Regions from separate parts of the Streptomyces sp. NPDC059909 genome, predicted to be linked through region 2. Evidence: riboswitches for the same ligand, from Rfam matches in the RefSeq annotation. Region 2 holds a riboswitch; the other holds the start of a gene.
The links. Region 2 has a riboswitch for S-adenosylmethionine ahead of thrC (threonine synthase). Riboswitches for the same ligand answer to the same signal wherever they lie in the genome.
Positions count from the first base shown of each region.

Region 1: linked by a shared signal. The riboswitch ahead of ACFV9O_RS19360 (aminotransferase class V-fold PLP-dependent enzyme) and the one ahead of thrC (threonine synthase) in region 2 are both predicted to bind S-adenosylmethionine.

Region 1 covers NZ_JBHWKX010000026.1:52,966-60,726, forward strand. The annotation lists gene ACFV9O_RS19335 (NYN domain-containing protein) at 6-1,367, opposite strand; gene ACFV9O_RS19340 (hypothetical protein) at 1,411-1,653, opposite strand; gene ACFV9O_RS19345 (rhomboid family intramembrane serine protease) at 1,768-2,511, shown strand; gene ACFV9O_RS19350 (Lrp/AsnC ligand binding domain-containing protein) at 2,508-2,789, shown strand; partial or broken gene ACFV9O_RS19355 (hypothetical protein) at 2,870-2,926, shown strand; gene ACFV9O_RS19360 (aminotransferase class V-fold PLP-dependent enzyme) at 3,042-4,505, opposite strand; SAM riboswitch class IV at 4,727-4,844, opposite strand; gene trpD (anthranilate phosphoribosyltransferase) at 4,942-6,033, opposite strand; gene ACFV9O_RS19370 (cytochrome bc complex cytochrome b subunit) at 6,161-7,761, opposite strand, start outside.
Region 2 covers NZ_JBHWKX010000009.1:71,494-79,254, reverse strand. The annotation lists gene ACFV9O_RS09430 (class I SAM-dependent methyltransferase) at 1-240, opposite strand, end outside; gene ACFV9O_RS09425 (DUF3263 domain-containing protein) at 413-649, shown strand; gene otsB (trehalose-phosphatase) at 659-1,510, shown strand; gene ACFV9O_RS09415 (trehalose-6-phosphate synthase) at 1,448-2,959, opposite strand; gene ACFV9O_RS09410 (CARDB domain-containing protein) at 3,068-3,919, opposite strand; gene ACFV9O_RS09405 (glucosyl-3-phosphoglycerate synthase) at 4,105-5,046, opposite strand; SAM riboswitch class I at 5,166-5,341, shown strand; gene thrC (threonine synthase) at 5,335-6,654, shown strand; gene ACFV9O_RS09395 (MoaD/ThiS family protein) at 6,651-6,926, shown strand; gene ACFV9O_RS09390 (cold-shock protein) at 7,373-7,576, shown strand.

The DNA.
Region 1 (7,761 bases), on a different contig from region 2:
AGGTACTAAACGCGCGAAAGGCGCTTGAGCAGCATGGCGGAGGCGACGGGCCTGGCGCCCGCCTTCGCGACGCCGTCGGCGACCTCGCGGTCGGTGGAGACCACGACGACGGGCCGGCCGGGCGGCTCGGCGCGTACGAGCTGACGGATGAGCTCGTCCGCGGTCACACCCGGCTTGGAGAACAGCACCCGCACCCCGCGCGGAGGCGCGAGCAGCACGGGCGCGGCCAGCTCCGCGCCGTCGAAGACGCAGGTGATCTCGGCGCCCGACTGCGCGGCGAGCATCGCCAGACCACCGAGCAGCCGCAGCCGCTGCTTCTCCAGCGGCATCGTCGGATAGCCGGTCTTGGTGACGTTGTAGCCGTCCACCACGAGATGCACCTGCGGCAGGGCGAGCAACTGGTCGAGCAGCGCCGGGTCGGTCTCCGAGAGCGCCCGCGCCGCGATGTCCTTGGGAGTCATACGGCCCGGCTCGACCGCGTCGACGGTGTCGGCGGGGTGCAGCAGCGCGGGCGGCAGGGCCAGTTCGCGGCGCAGACCCTGGGCCGCGTCGAGCACGGTGTCCAGCAGCAGGCGTACCCGCATGTCCTCGATCGAGCGGCCCTCACGGGCCGCCCTGCGGCTCGCCTCGAGCGCCGACTCCGCCTCACCGAGCCGGGCCTTCAGCCGCCGGGACTCGCTCACGGCCGCGGACAGCTGGGCCTGCGCGTCGGCCCTGGCCGCCTCGCTCTCGGCCGTCGTGCGACGCAGCGCCGCCTCGCCGCGCTTCACATCGCTCTGGGCGCTGCGCAGCTTGCGCTGAAGCGATTCGGCTTCCTTGCGGGCGGCGTCCAGTTCCGCGCGCAGCCGCTCGGTCTCGGACCTGGTCTGCACCCTGAGCCGGTCGACCTCCTCGCGGAGCCGCTCCAGCTCGCGCCGGGTCTCCTCGTCGACGCGCTCGGCGTCCGCGCGCTGGGCCTCCTCGCCCGCCGCGGCCACCAGCTTCACCCAGCCGGCCGGGCGCAGCACATAGGCCGCCGCGGCCACGTCGAGGGGATCGGCGGCCGCGGGCGGCGCCCCGGACTCCAGCGCCCCGGCCAGCTCCGGCTGCGACTCGCGCAGCCGCTCGCCGATGCGCTGCCGGAACACCGGGTCGGACTCCAGGGCCGCGGCCATGGCGTTGCCCGCGAACTTCGCCCGCCTGGAAGGGGTGAACCGGGCGTACTGTCGCAACTGGGCGGGAAGGTCGCTGACGGTCAGCCCGCCGAACGCCTCCGACACCAGGGCGACGACCCGTCGCCGTACGCCTTCGGGCAGCGGGCGGTCGAGCGCCTCGGCGGCGCCACCGGCCGCACCGGCCGGTCCTGCGCCGCTGTCAGGCTGCTCCACAATCCGTCACCCCTACTGTCTCCGCCGTACCCCACGGCTCCCGTCAGGAACCGGTACCCGGCCTGTCCACCAGTTCGATCTGATCCACCGCGTTGCACCAGCGGCAGCGGACCGACTCGATGGTCTCACTGACCACCTCGCGCTCCTCCACCGTGGGCTCTCCTGCCAGGTCCAGATGGACGTACTCGACGACCTTGGACGAGCGGGTCACATCGAAGCGGGTGAGATTGCCACAGAGCGTGCACCGCCACCGGGTGGTGGCGGTCGGTGTGGGAACCGTCGTCATCATGCCGTCCTCGTCTCGTCGTGCCTACTGCCCGTAACCCTACGACCTCCGGCGTACGCCGGAACACGGCGAGGCGGTCCGTCCCCTTCGGTCCCGGTACGCCATGCTCTGGGCATGATCGACTGGCGGACGGGACCCGTGGTGACCTACGGAGTGATCGGTCTGTGCTGTCTGCTGTTCCTCATCGGTCCGGCTTCCGGGCTCAACCCGGCATACGGCACCGGGGACACGCTGCTCGCCGCGACGATGTCCTACTTCGAACGGTGGGGCGTCATCCCGAGCGAGCTGATGCGCAGCTCCCCACGGGCCCTCCTCACCCCGCTGACCGCGCTGTTCGTGCACGGCAGCTGGCTGCACCTGCTGGGCAACATGCTCTTCCTCTTCGTCTTCGGCGCCATGGCCGAGGAGCGCATGGGCCACGTCCAGTTCGCGCTCTTCTACGTCGGTTGCGGGTATCTGGCACTCCTCGCCTACGCCGCGGCGAACGCGGAGTCCACGCATACGCTGGTGGGAGCTTCGGGGGCGATCTCGGGGGTGCTGGGCGCGTTCCTGTGCCTCTTCCCGAGGGCGCGGGTGACGAGCCTCTTCCCCTTCCTGTTCTTCCTGCCGCTGCGGTTCCCCGCGTGGATCGTGCTGGTCTTCTGGTTCGCCCTGCAGTGGCTCGCGGAGGCGCAGAGCACGTCGTCGGGGCCGGGGGTGGCCTATCTGGCACATCTGGTGGGCTTCGGGATCGGCTTCCTCTACGCGTGGGGGCGCTTCCGGCAGGGGACGCTGCGTCGCTCGGGGGACGACCCCCGAACCCCCGGCAGTAGGCTTGAAGCCCGAGCCAGGGCCACCGAGGGAGACAGCAAGCCGTGATCACCGCGATCGTGCTCATCAAGACCAGCGTGGACCGCATCCCCGAGATCGCCGAGTCGATCAAGTCGGTGGAGAACGTCAGCGAGGTCTACTCCGTCACCGGTACGTACGACCTGATCGCGATGGTGCGGGTCACCCGGCACGAGGACCTGGCGGACATCATCCCCGGCCGCATCAGCAAGATCCCGGGCGTCGAGGCGACGGACACGCACGTGGCGTTCCGTACGTACTCGCAGCACGACCTGGAGGCGGCGTTCGCGATCGGCCTCGACGCGTAGGGCCGGCGGCGCCTTCCGGCCCGTCCGGCCTCTGAGGCACCCTGGACGGGCAGATCCCGCACGGGAAGATCCCGGCCGAAGTGGCCCACCGCGCACAGCGTTCGGGGCGGCCGGTGCCGGCGCTCGCGGGCACAGTGCGTGCCGTCGGCGTGGACGCGTACACCTGGATCGTCCCCGCCCCGTCCCGCTGCGCGAAGTGCTCGGCCGCGCAGGCGAATTCCTCGCCGGCGCGGCCGAGCGCTCGCCCGTGTCTCAGACCGCGGGCACGCAGCGCCCGTCCTCGGTGCGGTAGTCCCACTTGGCGCCGTCGCGGACGAGCTCCTTCACGGCCCGGACGAACCGCTCGACGTGCTCGTCCGGCGTACCGGCCCCGAAGCTCACCCGGATCGCGTTCAGCGACCTCCCCGAGCCTTCGGCCGGGAGGACCCCCACCTCGCTTCGCTCGCCCGGCTCGGCCTCCGGCGCCCCGCACTCGCCGACCTCCTGCGGGTCGCTGCCCAGCAGGGTGCGGACCAGGGGGTGGGCGCAGAAGAGTCCGTCACGGACGCCGATGCCGTACTCGGCGGACAGCGCGGCGGCGAAGTGCGAACTGTTCCAGCCCTCCACCACGAAGGAGATGACGCCGACCCTGGGGGTCCCCCCGGCGGAGCCGGGGGAAGTGTCGTCGCCGAACAGCGACAGGACCTTGACCTCGGGCACCTCCGCGAGGCCCGCGCGGACGGTGGCGACGAGGTGCTGCTCGCGCGCGACCAGCGACTCGAACCCGGCTGCAGTCAGGGCCTTGCACGCCGACGCGATGGCGTAGACGCCGATGACGTTCGGCGAACCGGCCTCGTGGCGAGCGGCGGTGGTGTGCCAGTCGACGTCCACACCGCCGTCCGTGCGCCGCGCGACCTTGCGCGAGGCGCCACCGCCCGCGAGGTACGGCTCCGCCTCCTGCAGCCAGTCCGCCCGCCCGGCGAGCACACCGGAGCCGAAGGGCGCGTACAGCTTGTGCCCGGAGAAGGCGACCCAGTCGACGTCCAGGTCCCGTACGGAGACGGGGTGGTGCGGCGCGAGTTGCGCGGCGTCGAGGACGATACGGGCGCCGTGGGCGTGTGCGGCGGCGGCGAGTTCACGTACGGGCCACAGCTCACCGGTGACGTTCGACGCGCCGGTCACGCACACCAGCGCGGGGCCGTACGGGTCACGGGCAGCGAGCGCCAGTTCCAGGGTCCGCACGGCCTGTCCGGGTGTGCGGGGCGCGTTCAGGTAGGTCACCCGCGCGTCCCGCCACGGCAGCAGGGAGGCGTGGTGCTCGGTCTCGAAGACGAAGACCTGGCAGTCGGCGGGGAGCGCCTGGGCCAGCAGGTTCAGCGAGTCCGTCGTCGAGCGGGTGAAGACGACCTGGTCGCCTTCGCGGCAGTCGAGGAACTCGTGGACCGTTGCCCGGCTGTTCTCGAACAGGTCCGTGGACAGCTGCGACAGGTACCCGGCGCCGCGGTGCACGCTGCCGTAGTACGGGGCGTACGCGGCCACGTCGTCCCAGACCCGCTGCAGGGCGGGTGCGCTCGCCGCGTAGTCGAGGGCGGCGTAGGTGACCTCGCCACCGGTGACGAGCGGGACGGTGACGTCCCGGCCGAGCACCGGCAGCGGAGCGGCACAGCAGGGGTCGGCAGCGGAGTCGGCGGCCGCGTCGGCGGCGACGGTTTCGACGGTGTCAGGGCGCACGGACATGGCGGTATCTCCCGGCAGGAAAAGGCGAAATGGCTGTGAAGAACCCGCACAGCGGCGGAACTGCCGCTCCGCATACGGGTGTTGCCTCGACGTACGGCGAAACGGCTCGTACGGAGGTGTGGAAAAAGGGGGCCGGCGGGCCCTAGCGCATTCGCTTGCTCACGAGACTGCTCCCTTGAGGACCAGGACCCCAGGGCTGTGACATTCACCGATGTCCAAGGGGTCCGCGCTTGCCGTGGACCTCGTTGCCCACGGCCTGGTCTTCACCCGGGGCACCCCGCCACGGACGGAGGGTTGCCGGACAGCGGGCCGGGGCCGTAATCGCTGTCACTCATGACCTTGGAAAGCATCCTGCCACACGCCGGGGGACGCGCAAGGCGCAGTCCGCACTGTGGACTGCGCCTTGCGCCACATCCCGTCGGCGTGCGCGGCGGGTTCAGCGGTTGCTGGCCGTCACCCACCGGTCCAGCGCCCGGCGTGCCTCGCCCGAGTCGATGGACTCCGCGGCCTTCGCGATCCCGGCCCGCAGTTGGTCCACCAGAGTGCCCTCGCCGGGCTCCAGGGCGGCGAGCGCGGCCGCCGAGTTCAGCAGGACCGCGTCCCGCACCGGACCGGTCTCGCCGGCCAGCAGCCGGCGCGCGACATCCGCGTTGTACGAGGCGTCCGCGCCCCGCAGCGCCTCGACCGGCACCAGTTCGATGCCGGCGTCCCGGGGGTCGAAGGCCTCTTCGCGCACTGCGCCGTCCCGGACCACCCACACCCGGGAGGTCGCGGTCGTCGTGAGCTCGTCCAGGCCGTCGTCGCCGCGGAAGACCAGCGCACTGGAGCCGCGCTCGGCCAGCACCCCGGCCATGATCGGCGCCATCCGTGCGTCGGCGACGCCCGTTGCCTGGGCCATCACCCGGGCGGGGTTGGTCAGCGGCCCCAGGAAATTGAACGTCGTACGAATACCGAGTTCCTTGCGCGCCGCCGCCACGTGCCGCAGCGCGGGATGGAACTTCACGGCGAAGCAGAAGGTGATGCCCGCTTCCTCCGCGACCTCGGCGACCCGCTCCGGCGTCAGCTCCAGATTGACGCCGAGCTTCTCGAGCACGTCGGACGCACCGCTCGCGCTGGACGCGGCCCGGTTACCGTGCTTGACGACCTTCGCTCCGGTGCCGGCGACCACGATCGCGGACATGGTCGAGATGTTGACGGTCTTGGCGCCGTCGCCGCCCGTGCCCACGATGTCGACGCTCGGCCCGGGGACGTCGATGGTCCGGGCGTGGTCGTACATCGTCCGCACGAGCCCGGTGATCTCCTCGACGGTCTCGCCCTTGGCCCGGAGCGCGACGGCGAACCCGGCGATCTGCGCGTCGGTGGCCTCGCCCCGCAGGATCCGGTCCATGGCCCATGCGGTGGCGTCGGCGCTCTGGTCGCGCCCGTACAGCAGCGAGTCCAGGACGGAGGGCCAGGAGAGGCCCGCCGCGGTAGTGCTCCCCCTCGCTCCGCTGGGGGTACCCCCACCAGCGGGGGTCACAGCGCTCATGGTCGCTCCTGGGTCCGTTCGTACAGGAATGCCACCACCCTATCCATCCCGGGGGACGGCAAAGAGCCCCGTCCGGTGAATGGACGGGGCTCCTGCCGTGGCGATCGCTCGGATCAGTGGGTGGGAATCAGTGGTGGCCGTGGCCGCTCGTGATCTCCTGGTACTCCTCGGCGGTCGGCTTGGAGATCTGGTTCCCCTCGCCGAAATAGCCCTTGCTGAGCTTCGCCCGGAGCTTCTCGCCGCTCTTGACCTTGCGCTCGACGCCGTTCTTGTCGACCGTCGGGCCGATCTCGACCGGCTCGTACTGCTCGTGCGCGGTGAGCTTGTAGCGGTCGCCCTGGCTGAGCGGCTCGTGGATCTCGACGAACTCACCGTGCGGCAGCCGCTTGATGATGCCGGACTCACGTCCGTGCAGCACCTTGTCGTGGTCGCGCCGCTGCAGACCCAGGCAGATCCGCTTGGTCACGATGAACGCGATGACCGGGCCGACGATGAAGAAGATCCGGACGAACCAGGTGATCGCGTTGATCGACAGGTTGAAGTGGGTCGCCCAGAGGTCGTTTCCACCACCGACCAGCATGATCATGTACATGGTGACCCAGGCCACACCGAACCCGGTACGGGTCGGCGCGTTGCGCGGCCGGTCCGCGATGTGGTGCTCGCGCTTGTCCCCGGTGAGCCAGGACTCGAAGAACGGGTACACCGCGATCGCCGCAAGCGCGACTCCGAAGAGCATCAGCGGGATGAACACGCCCAGGACCAGCGTGTGGCCCCAGAGGTTGATCTCCCAGCCCGGCATGAAGCGGATCAGACCCTCGGCGAAGCCCATGTACCAGTCGGGCTGGGCGCCGGTGGACACCTGGTCCGGACGGTAGGGGCCGATGACCCAGATCGGGTTGATCTGGGCGACCGCCGCGATCACCGCGATCACACCGAAGACCAGGAAGAAGAAGCCTCCGGCCTTGGCCGTGTAGATCGGCAGCAGCGGCATGCCCACGACGTTCTTGTTCGTCCGGCCCGGGCCCGCGAACTGCGTGTGCTTGTGGTAGAAGACCAGGATCAGGTGCGCCGCCAGCAGGCCGAGCATGATGCCCGGCAGCAGCAGGATGTGGATCGAGTAGAACCGGGCGACGAAGTCGCCGCCGGGGAACTCTCCGCCGAACATGAACATCGAGATGTACGTGCCGACGACCGGCATGGACAGGATCGCGCCCTGCGTGAAGCGGACACCGGTGCCGGAGAGCAGGTCGTCCGGGAGCGAGTAGCCGGTGAAACCGGTGAACATACCCAGGACGAACAGCAGGAAGCCGAACAGCCAGTTGACCTCACGCGGCTTGCGGAAGGCGCCCGTGAAGAAGACGCGCATCATGTGCACGAACATCGCCGCGAGGAAGATCAGGGCGGCCCAGTGGTGGATCTGCCGGATGAGCAGACCGCCACGCACGTCGAAGCTGATGTCCAGCGTCGAGGCGTACGCCTCCGACATCAGGACACCCTGCATCGGCACGTACGAGCCGTGGTACTCCACCTCGTTCATCGACGGGTGGAAGAACAGCGTCAGGTACACACCCGTGAGGATGATGATGATGAAGCTGTAGAGCGCGACCTCACCCAGCATGAAGGACCAGTGGTCCGGGAAGATCTTGCGCATGTTGGCCTTGGCCAGGGAGTAGATCCCCAGGCGGCCGTCGGCCCAGTCGGCCACCCGCTCGCCGGCGGGTGCCTTGC
Region 2 (7,761 bases):
ACCCGCCTCGCGAAGGAGCCGCCGGGCCACCGTGCCGGTGCCCGCCCCCACGTCCAGGCACGTCCAGCCGGGGCCCACGCCCAGCTCTCGCAGCCGGGCCATGGTCGTGTCGTCGTAGGCGAGGGCCCCGAGGTCGATGCGGTCGCCCTCGCCCCTGTCCTCGGGGCGGAAGACCCGCTCGCCGTAGCGCCCGTCGCCCGCGGGTCTCGCCTGGTGCGACGGCCTGGCTCCGCCGGCCATGAGGTCATTGTGGCAAGCACGTGCGGACGCGACCACCGGGCCGGGACGGCAGGCCGGCCGTCCCGGCCCGTCGTCCGTCGTCCGTCACCCGTCGCCCGTCGTCCGTAGCTCGTCAGGGCTTCCCCCGGAGGAGCGCCGGATGCGTGACGGCTGGGCGCATTATGTTGCTCATATGACCGATGGTGAGGAGCTGTCCGAGCGGGATCGGGCCGTGCTCGGGGTGGAACGCGCCGACTGGGCAGGGCCCGGGGCCAAGGAGCGGGTGATCCGGGAGCGGCTGGGCATGTCGCCGACGCGGTACTACCAGGTGCTGAACGCGCTCCTGGACGACCCCCGTGCGCTGGCGCACGACCCCGTGACCGTCAACCGGCTTCGGCGAGTGCGCGACGCCCGGCGCGAGCGCCGATAGGGTCGGAGCATGGGCAGCCATTTGGACCATGCACTGCCGGAGCCGGTCACGTCCGCCGGGCGTGAAGGGCTCGCCGCGATCCTCGAGAGGCCGCAGGAGACCGTGGTCGCGCTCGATTTCGACGGGACGCTCGCCGAGATCGTGCCCGACCCCGAGCAGGCCCGCGCACACCCCGGCGCCGTCCCCGCGCTGGCCGAGCTCGCGCCGCAGGTGGCGTCCGTCGCGGTCGTGACGGGCCGCCCGGCCGGGGTCGCCGTGCGGTACGGCGGATTCGCCGGCGTTCCGGGTCTGGAGCACCTCGTCGTGCTGGGGCACTACGGCGCCGAGCGCTGGGACGCGGTCAGCGGCACGGTGCACGCCCTGGCCCCGCACCCCGGCGTCGCGGCCGTACGGGCCGAGCTGCCCGGGTTCCTCGACGCCATCGGCGCCTGGCAGGGCACCTGGATCGAGGAGAAGGGGCGCGCGGTCGCCGTCCACACACGCCGCGCCGAGGACCCGCAGGCCGCCTTCGAGGCGCTGCGCGAGCCCATCGCCGAGCTGGCCGCACGGCACGGCCTGATCGTCGAGCCGGGCCGGCTCGTCCTGGAGGTGCGCCCGCCGGGCATCGACAAGGGCATCGCGCTCTCCGAGTTCGTACGGGACCAGCAGGCGGGCGCCGTCCTGTACGCGGGCGACGACCTCGGCGATCTCGCCGCCTGCGCCACCGTCGAGAAGCTCCGCTCCGACGGGGTGCCCGGACTGCTCCTGTGCAGCGGGACCGAGGTCCCCGAACTCGCCGAGCGCGCCGACGTCCTGCTGTCAGGCCCGGCCGAGGTCGTCGAATTCCTGGCCGCCCTCGCCAAGCGCCTGAAGCGCGTGTAGCTGGTCCAGGAACCACTGCTGCGGCGGCAGCGCCATCGCCGCCGCGGCCAGCCGCTTGCTGCGCTCGGCCCGCTCGCCGTCCGGCATGGTCAGCGCCTGGTGGAGCGCGGCGGCCGTGCCGGTGACGTCGTACGGGTTGACCCCGATGGCCTCCTCGTGGAGCTCCTCGTACGCCCCCGCCTCCCGCGACAGCACCAGCACGCAGCCCGCGTCCGAGACGACCGGGATCTCCTTGGCGACGAGGTTCATGCCGTCCCGGATCGGGTTGACCAGCGCCACGTCCGCCATCCGGTACGCGGCCAGCGACCGTGCGAAGTCGTCCTTGACGTGCAGGACGACGGGCGTCCAGCCGGGCGTCCCGTACTGCGCGTTGATCTCCTCGGCCAGCCGCGAGACCTCCGCCGTGTAGTCGCGGTAGACGGGGAGGTCCTGCCGCGAGGGGTAGGCGAAGGCCAGGTGCACGACCCGCTCGCGCCACTCGGGGTGCTCGTCGAGCAGCGCCCGGTACGCCAGCAGTCCGCGCACGATGTTCTTGGACAGCTCGGTCCTGTCGACCCGCACGATCGTCCTCCGACCGGGGCCGACCTGCTCGCGCAGCGCCACCATCCGCTCGGCGACGTCCGTCTCGTGCGCGCGCCTCCGCAGGAACTCGGCGTCCGCCCCGAGCCCGTGCACCCCGATCCACGTCCTGCCGCGGGCAGGCCCCGGCCCGCGGACCGTGATGCTGGGCGCCTCGTCCTTCGGCCAGGCCGGCACGACGTCGTACGGCCCCAGCACCGACGGGCAGGTGCGCATGAACGTCTGCGCCCACCGCGAGGTCAGGAACCCCAGCCGGTCCGCGCCCAGCATCCCGAGGAGCAGCTCCTCCGCGATGTCGTCGGGCAGCATCCGGAAGTACTCCGGCGGTGCCCACGGCGTGTGAGAGAAGTGCCCGATCCGCACATCGGGGCGGTACTCGCGGAGCATCCCCGGCGCGAGTGCCAGGTGGTAGTCCTGGATCAGCACGACCGCGCCGGGCGCCGCCTCCGCCGCCAGCACCTCCGCGAAGGCCCGGTTGTACGTGCGGTAGGCGATCCACTGCCGCCGGAACTCCGCGTCGAAGACCGGCTCCAGCGGGGTCTGGTACAGCATGTGGTTGACGAACCACAGCACCGAGTTCGCGATGCCGTTGTACGCGTCCGCGTGGACGGCCGGGTCGATGTCGAGCATCCGTACGCCCGGCTCGCCGACACCGCGCCGCACCGCCTCCCGGTCGCCGTCGCCGAGCGCGGAGCACACCCACAGGGCGCCCGCGCCTGGGCCGATCGCGGACAGCCCGGAGACCAGCCCGCCGCCGCCGCGTCTGGCGTCCAGCGTGCCGTCCTCGCGGAAGGCGTACGTGACCGGACCGCGGTTGGAGGCGACGAGTACGTGCGCCGCGCGCTCGGATGCAGCGTGCTCGGAGACCATGTCGCGAAACCTAGCCCGTCCCGTATCCGCTCAAACGTGCGGCAGGGCTCCGTCGGTGGAGTCCGGCCGCACGGTCACCCGGATTGCTCACCCGGACCACCCGCCCGCTCAGTGGTTGCGGCGCCGGTCGCGGGTCGCGGCGAGCGCGACCGCCCCGGCGGCGGCGAGTGCGACGGCGACACCGCCGAGCAGCCACAGCCGCTCGCCGGTGATACCGGTCGCGGCCAACTGGGGCAGGCTGCCGTGGGTGCCGGTACCGGCGGCCGGGCCGTGCCCGGCGGCACCGGGGGCCTGTGGCTTCGCGACGCCCTCCTCCGCGGCCTCTTCCTCCGTGCCCTCGTCGCCCGTGCCGCCGCTCGAGTTGCCGCCGGAGTCGTCGGCGGCCTCGTCGCGCGGTTCCATCGGGGACGACGGTTCCTCGGGCACCGCCTGGACGACGACGACCGGCGTCACCATGCACTTCTCGTCGTGGCTGTCCGCCGCGCAGTTGGACCGCGTCGACTCCGCCACCACGCTGTTGCGCAGCGACCCGTCCCCGGTGCCCGCCGCGCCGACGGTGACCGAGTACGTCACGGTCGCCGACTGCCCGGCCCGGATGTCGCCGACGTACGAGAGCTCGGGCTCCGCGTAGCTGACCTTCCCGGCCGAGGCCACGGCGTCGCCGTCGTACACGGCGTCGTCGAGGTTGTCGGTCAGGTCGTCGGTGAACCGGACGCCCGGCAGGTCGACGGTGCCGACGTTCTTCACCGTGACGGTGTACGTCACCGTGTCCCCGGGCTCGACCGATGCCGTCGACGCGGTCTTGGTGATCTCCAGATCGGGCCCCGGGGCCGACAGGGCGAACGCCGGCGCGGCGGCGGAGACCGTGGCGATGGCGGTGGCGAGGACCGTCAGCGCCCCGAGGAGGCGGGGCGGTCTGGAATTCCGGCGCCGAGCGCCCATGAGTCTCGTATAGCCCATAAGTCCGAAATCTAGGCAATAGACCCACGATCGACACTCTGCGCCGCGCCGCGTTACGCCGCCTGGGGGCAGGGCAGGCCTCCAGGCCCGCGGGGTGTGCCCGTACCGCGCGGTGGCGGCGTGCCCGTCCTCAATCGCCGGACGGGCTTAAGGCGGGCGGTGCCGCGGGGCCCGCGCAGCGGCCCCTACGCCGCCCGGCGCCTCGCGTACTCCGCGATCTCGAGCATCGGCGGCCGCTCCTCCGTGTCCACCGCATGCGTCCGCGGCACGAACCCCTCCTCGCGCCGCTCGAACTGCGTCAGTGCCGGTCGCACCAAGTGCCCCCGGGACAACCGCAGTTGGGCCGTGCGGTAGATCGCCGCCGCCATCCGGCCCAGCGCCTGGCCGTCCTGGTGCCGGTGCAGCCGTACGCCCACGTCCACCTGGGCCAGCGCGTCGAGCCCGACCGTGTGCAGCGCGTCGACGAGGAGGCCGAGCTCCACCCCGTATCCGACGGGGAACGGCAGCCGCTCCAGCAGGGAGCGCCGGGCCGCGTACTCGCCGCCCAGCGGCTGGACGAAGCCCGCCAGCTGCGGCCAGTGCAGATTCAGCAGCGGCCGCGCCACCAGCTCCGTCACCCGGCCGCCCTGCCCCGCGGCCGTGCCGAGCGGACGGTCGTACATCGCCTTCACGAACTGCACGTCCGGCTCGGTCAGCAGCGGGCCGACGATCCCGGACACGAAGTCCGCCGAGAACTCCTTCAGGTCCGCGTCCACGAAACAGACGATGTCGCCGGTCGTCACCAGCAGCGACCGCCACAGCACCTCGCCCTTGCCGGGCACGGCCGGTATCCGCGGGAGTATCGCGTCCCGGTGCACGACCCGCGCACCCGCCGCGGCCGCCACCTCGGACGTACGGTCCGTGGAGCCCGAGTCGACGACCACGAGCTCGTCCACGAGCGGCACCGCGTCCGTCATCAGCTCACGGCGGATCACGGAGACGATCTCGCCGACGGTCGCCTCCTCGTTCAGCGCAGGGAGCACCACACTGATCGTGGTTCCCCGCTTCGCGGCGACGAGCTGGTCGAGCGGGCGGTCTGCCACGGACCAGGACCGCCGGGCCAGCCAGCGCTCCACCTCTTCCAGCACCTGATCTCCATCTCGCGGATCGGACGACCATCTCAGACGTCCGGGGGTTCGGTTACAGTCTTGAACAACGCGGACGACCCTCGCATGCCGGGGTCGTCGTCACGCCGACAATCACATACCGCTCATCCAGAGGGGCAGAGGGAAACGGCCCGTTGAAGCCCCGGCAACCCTCCAGCCGGCCACGCGGCGGATGCCGCATATCGACACTGTGTCGCGATCATCGCGCGCGAGGCTCCCGGCTAGGGAAGGTGCCAAATCCGTCTCATGGCGAGATGCGCCATGAGGAAGATGAGGAGAAAGGGCCTCGCCTCCATGGCTGTAGAGACAGTTGCACCCACCACCGACACCGTCGATCTGGGCCCGGCCTCCGGCCTTTCGTGCCGCGAATGCGGCGAGCGGTTCGCGCTCGGTCCGATCTTCGCCTGCGAACTGTGTTTCGGTCCGCTCGAAGTCGCGTACGACCTGCCGAGCGGCAGCCCCGATGAGGCCGCAGCCCTGCGCAAGCAGATCGAGAACGGCCCCGCCAACATCTGGCGCTACGCGCCGCTCCTCCCCGTCCCCGCCGACGTGGCGAGCAAGCCGAACCTGAACCCGGGCTGGACCAAGCTCGTCCAGGCCGACAACCTCGCCCGCGAGCTGGGCGTGGAGCCGGGCAAGCTCTTCGTCAAGGACGACTCCGGCAACCCGACGCACTCCTTCAAGGACCGCGTCGTCGCCCAGGCCCTGGAGGCCGCTCGCGCCTTCGGCTTCACCACGCTCTCCTGCTCCTCCACCGGCAACCTCGCGGGCGCGGTCGGTGCCGCGGCCGCCCGCGCGGGCTTCCGCTCCTGCGTGTTCATCCCGCACGACCTGGAGCAGGGCAAGGTCGTCATGGCCGCGGTCTACGGCGGCGAGCTCGTCGGCATCGAGGGCAACTACGACGACGTCAACCGCTTCTGCTCCGAGCTCATCGGCGACCCGCTGGGCGAGGGCTGGGGCTTCGTCAACGTCAACCTGCGGCCGTACTACGGCGAGGGCTCGAAGACGCTCGCGTACGAGATCTGCGAGCAGCTCGGCTGGCAGCTGCCCGACCAGATCGTCATCCCCATCGCCTCCGGCTCCCAGCTCACGAAGATCGACAAGGGTCTGCAGGAGCTCATCAAGCTCGGCCTCGTGGAGGACAAGCCCTACAAGATCTTCGGCGCCCAGGCGGAGGGCTGCTCCCCGGTGTCCGTGGCCTTCAAGGCCGGCCACGACGTCGTACGGCCGCAGAAGCCGGACACCATCGCCAAGTCGCTGGCGATCGGCAACCCGGCCGACGGCCCGTACGTGCTGGACATCTGCCGCCGCACCGGCGGTGCCGTCGAGGACGTGACCGACGAGCAGATCGTGGACGCGATCAAGCTGCTGGCCCGCACCGAGGGCATCTTCACCGAGACCGCGGGCGGGACGACCCTCGGCGTGGCGAAGAAACTGATCGAGGCCGGCGTCATCGACCCGTCCCTCACGACGGTGGTCGTCAATACGGGTGACGGCCTGAAGACCCTGGACGCGGTGGCCCCCACGACGGGCATGTCCGCAGTCATTAGCCCCAACCTGGACTCTTTCCGAGAGGCTGGCCTCGCATGAGTGTCAACGTCCGCATCCCCACCATCCTCCGTACGTACACGGGCGGCCAGGCCGAGGTCCCGGCGGAGGGCGCGACCCTCGCCGAGGTCATCGCGGACCTGGAGAAGAACCACACGGGCATCGCGGCCCGTGTCCTGGACGACCAGGGCAAGCTGCGCCGCTTCGTGAACGTGTACGTCAACGACGACGACGTGCGCTTCGAGCAGGGCCTGGAGACGGCGACGCCGGACGGCGCGGGTGTCTCGATCATTCCGGCCGTCGCCGGAGGCTGACCGCAGGCCGCCGGCCCGTCGGCGATCGGCCCTCGGCCACCACACAGAGTCAACAGAATTGCCCCCTCCGCAAGCTAAGCGGAGGGGGCAATTCTGCATGGTTGAGCGCGGTAGAGTTGGGGAAGTCCCCTCCGCTGCTTGTGCCAGATGCATATGAGAATGCGTCCGCGCGCGACAAGAAGCAGCCAAAGTGTTCGAGCTTGTTGCGCACTAAGTGCGCTTTGTCCGGCCCGACTTGCCCGGGAATGCTCGGAATTCCATGAATTATCCGTTCGGTCGTGCCCAGAATTCTCGTCCGATTGACCTGTTGCAGACGGCAGTTGGACAGATACATTCAGCCGCGGTCGACGCGTTCCGGCGCACATCCACGCCTCTTCGTGGGTGAGGTCTGACCCGGGTCCGCGAAGTGCGGTCCTGTGCAAGGGCCAGTAATAGGGGAGTTAGGCATGGCTCAGGGCACCGTCAAGTGGTTCAACGCGGAGAAGGGGTACGGCTTCATCGCGGTCGACGGTGGTGCGGATGTTTTCGTCCACTACAGCGCGATCCAGATGGACGGTTACCGCACCCTGGAGGAGGGCCAGCGGGTCGAGTTCGAGATCTCGCAGGGTCAGAAGGGGCCGCAGGCGGACATGGTCCGTTTGGCCGGCTGAAGCGCCGACCGACTGCAGCGACGTAGCGGAGGGCCCGTACCTGGGACTGGGGTACGGGCCCTCTGTCGTGCCCGTCACCGGGTGCGGCCGACCGCCGCCCCCGAACGGCCGGGCCTCGAACAGCGGCCGCCACCCCTCGCAGACGCTTCTGGGGGCGGGTTGCGCCCTCCCGTCACCCGACCACC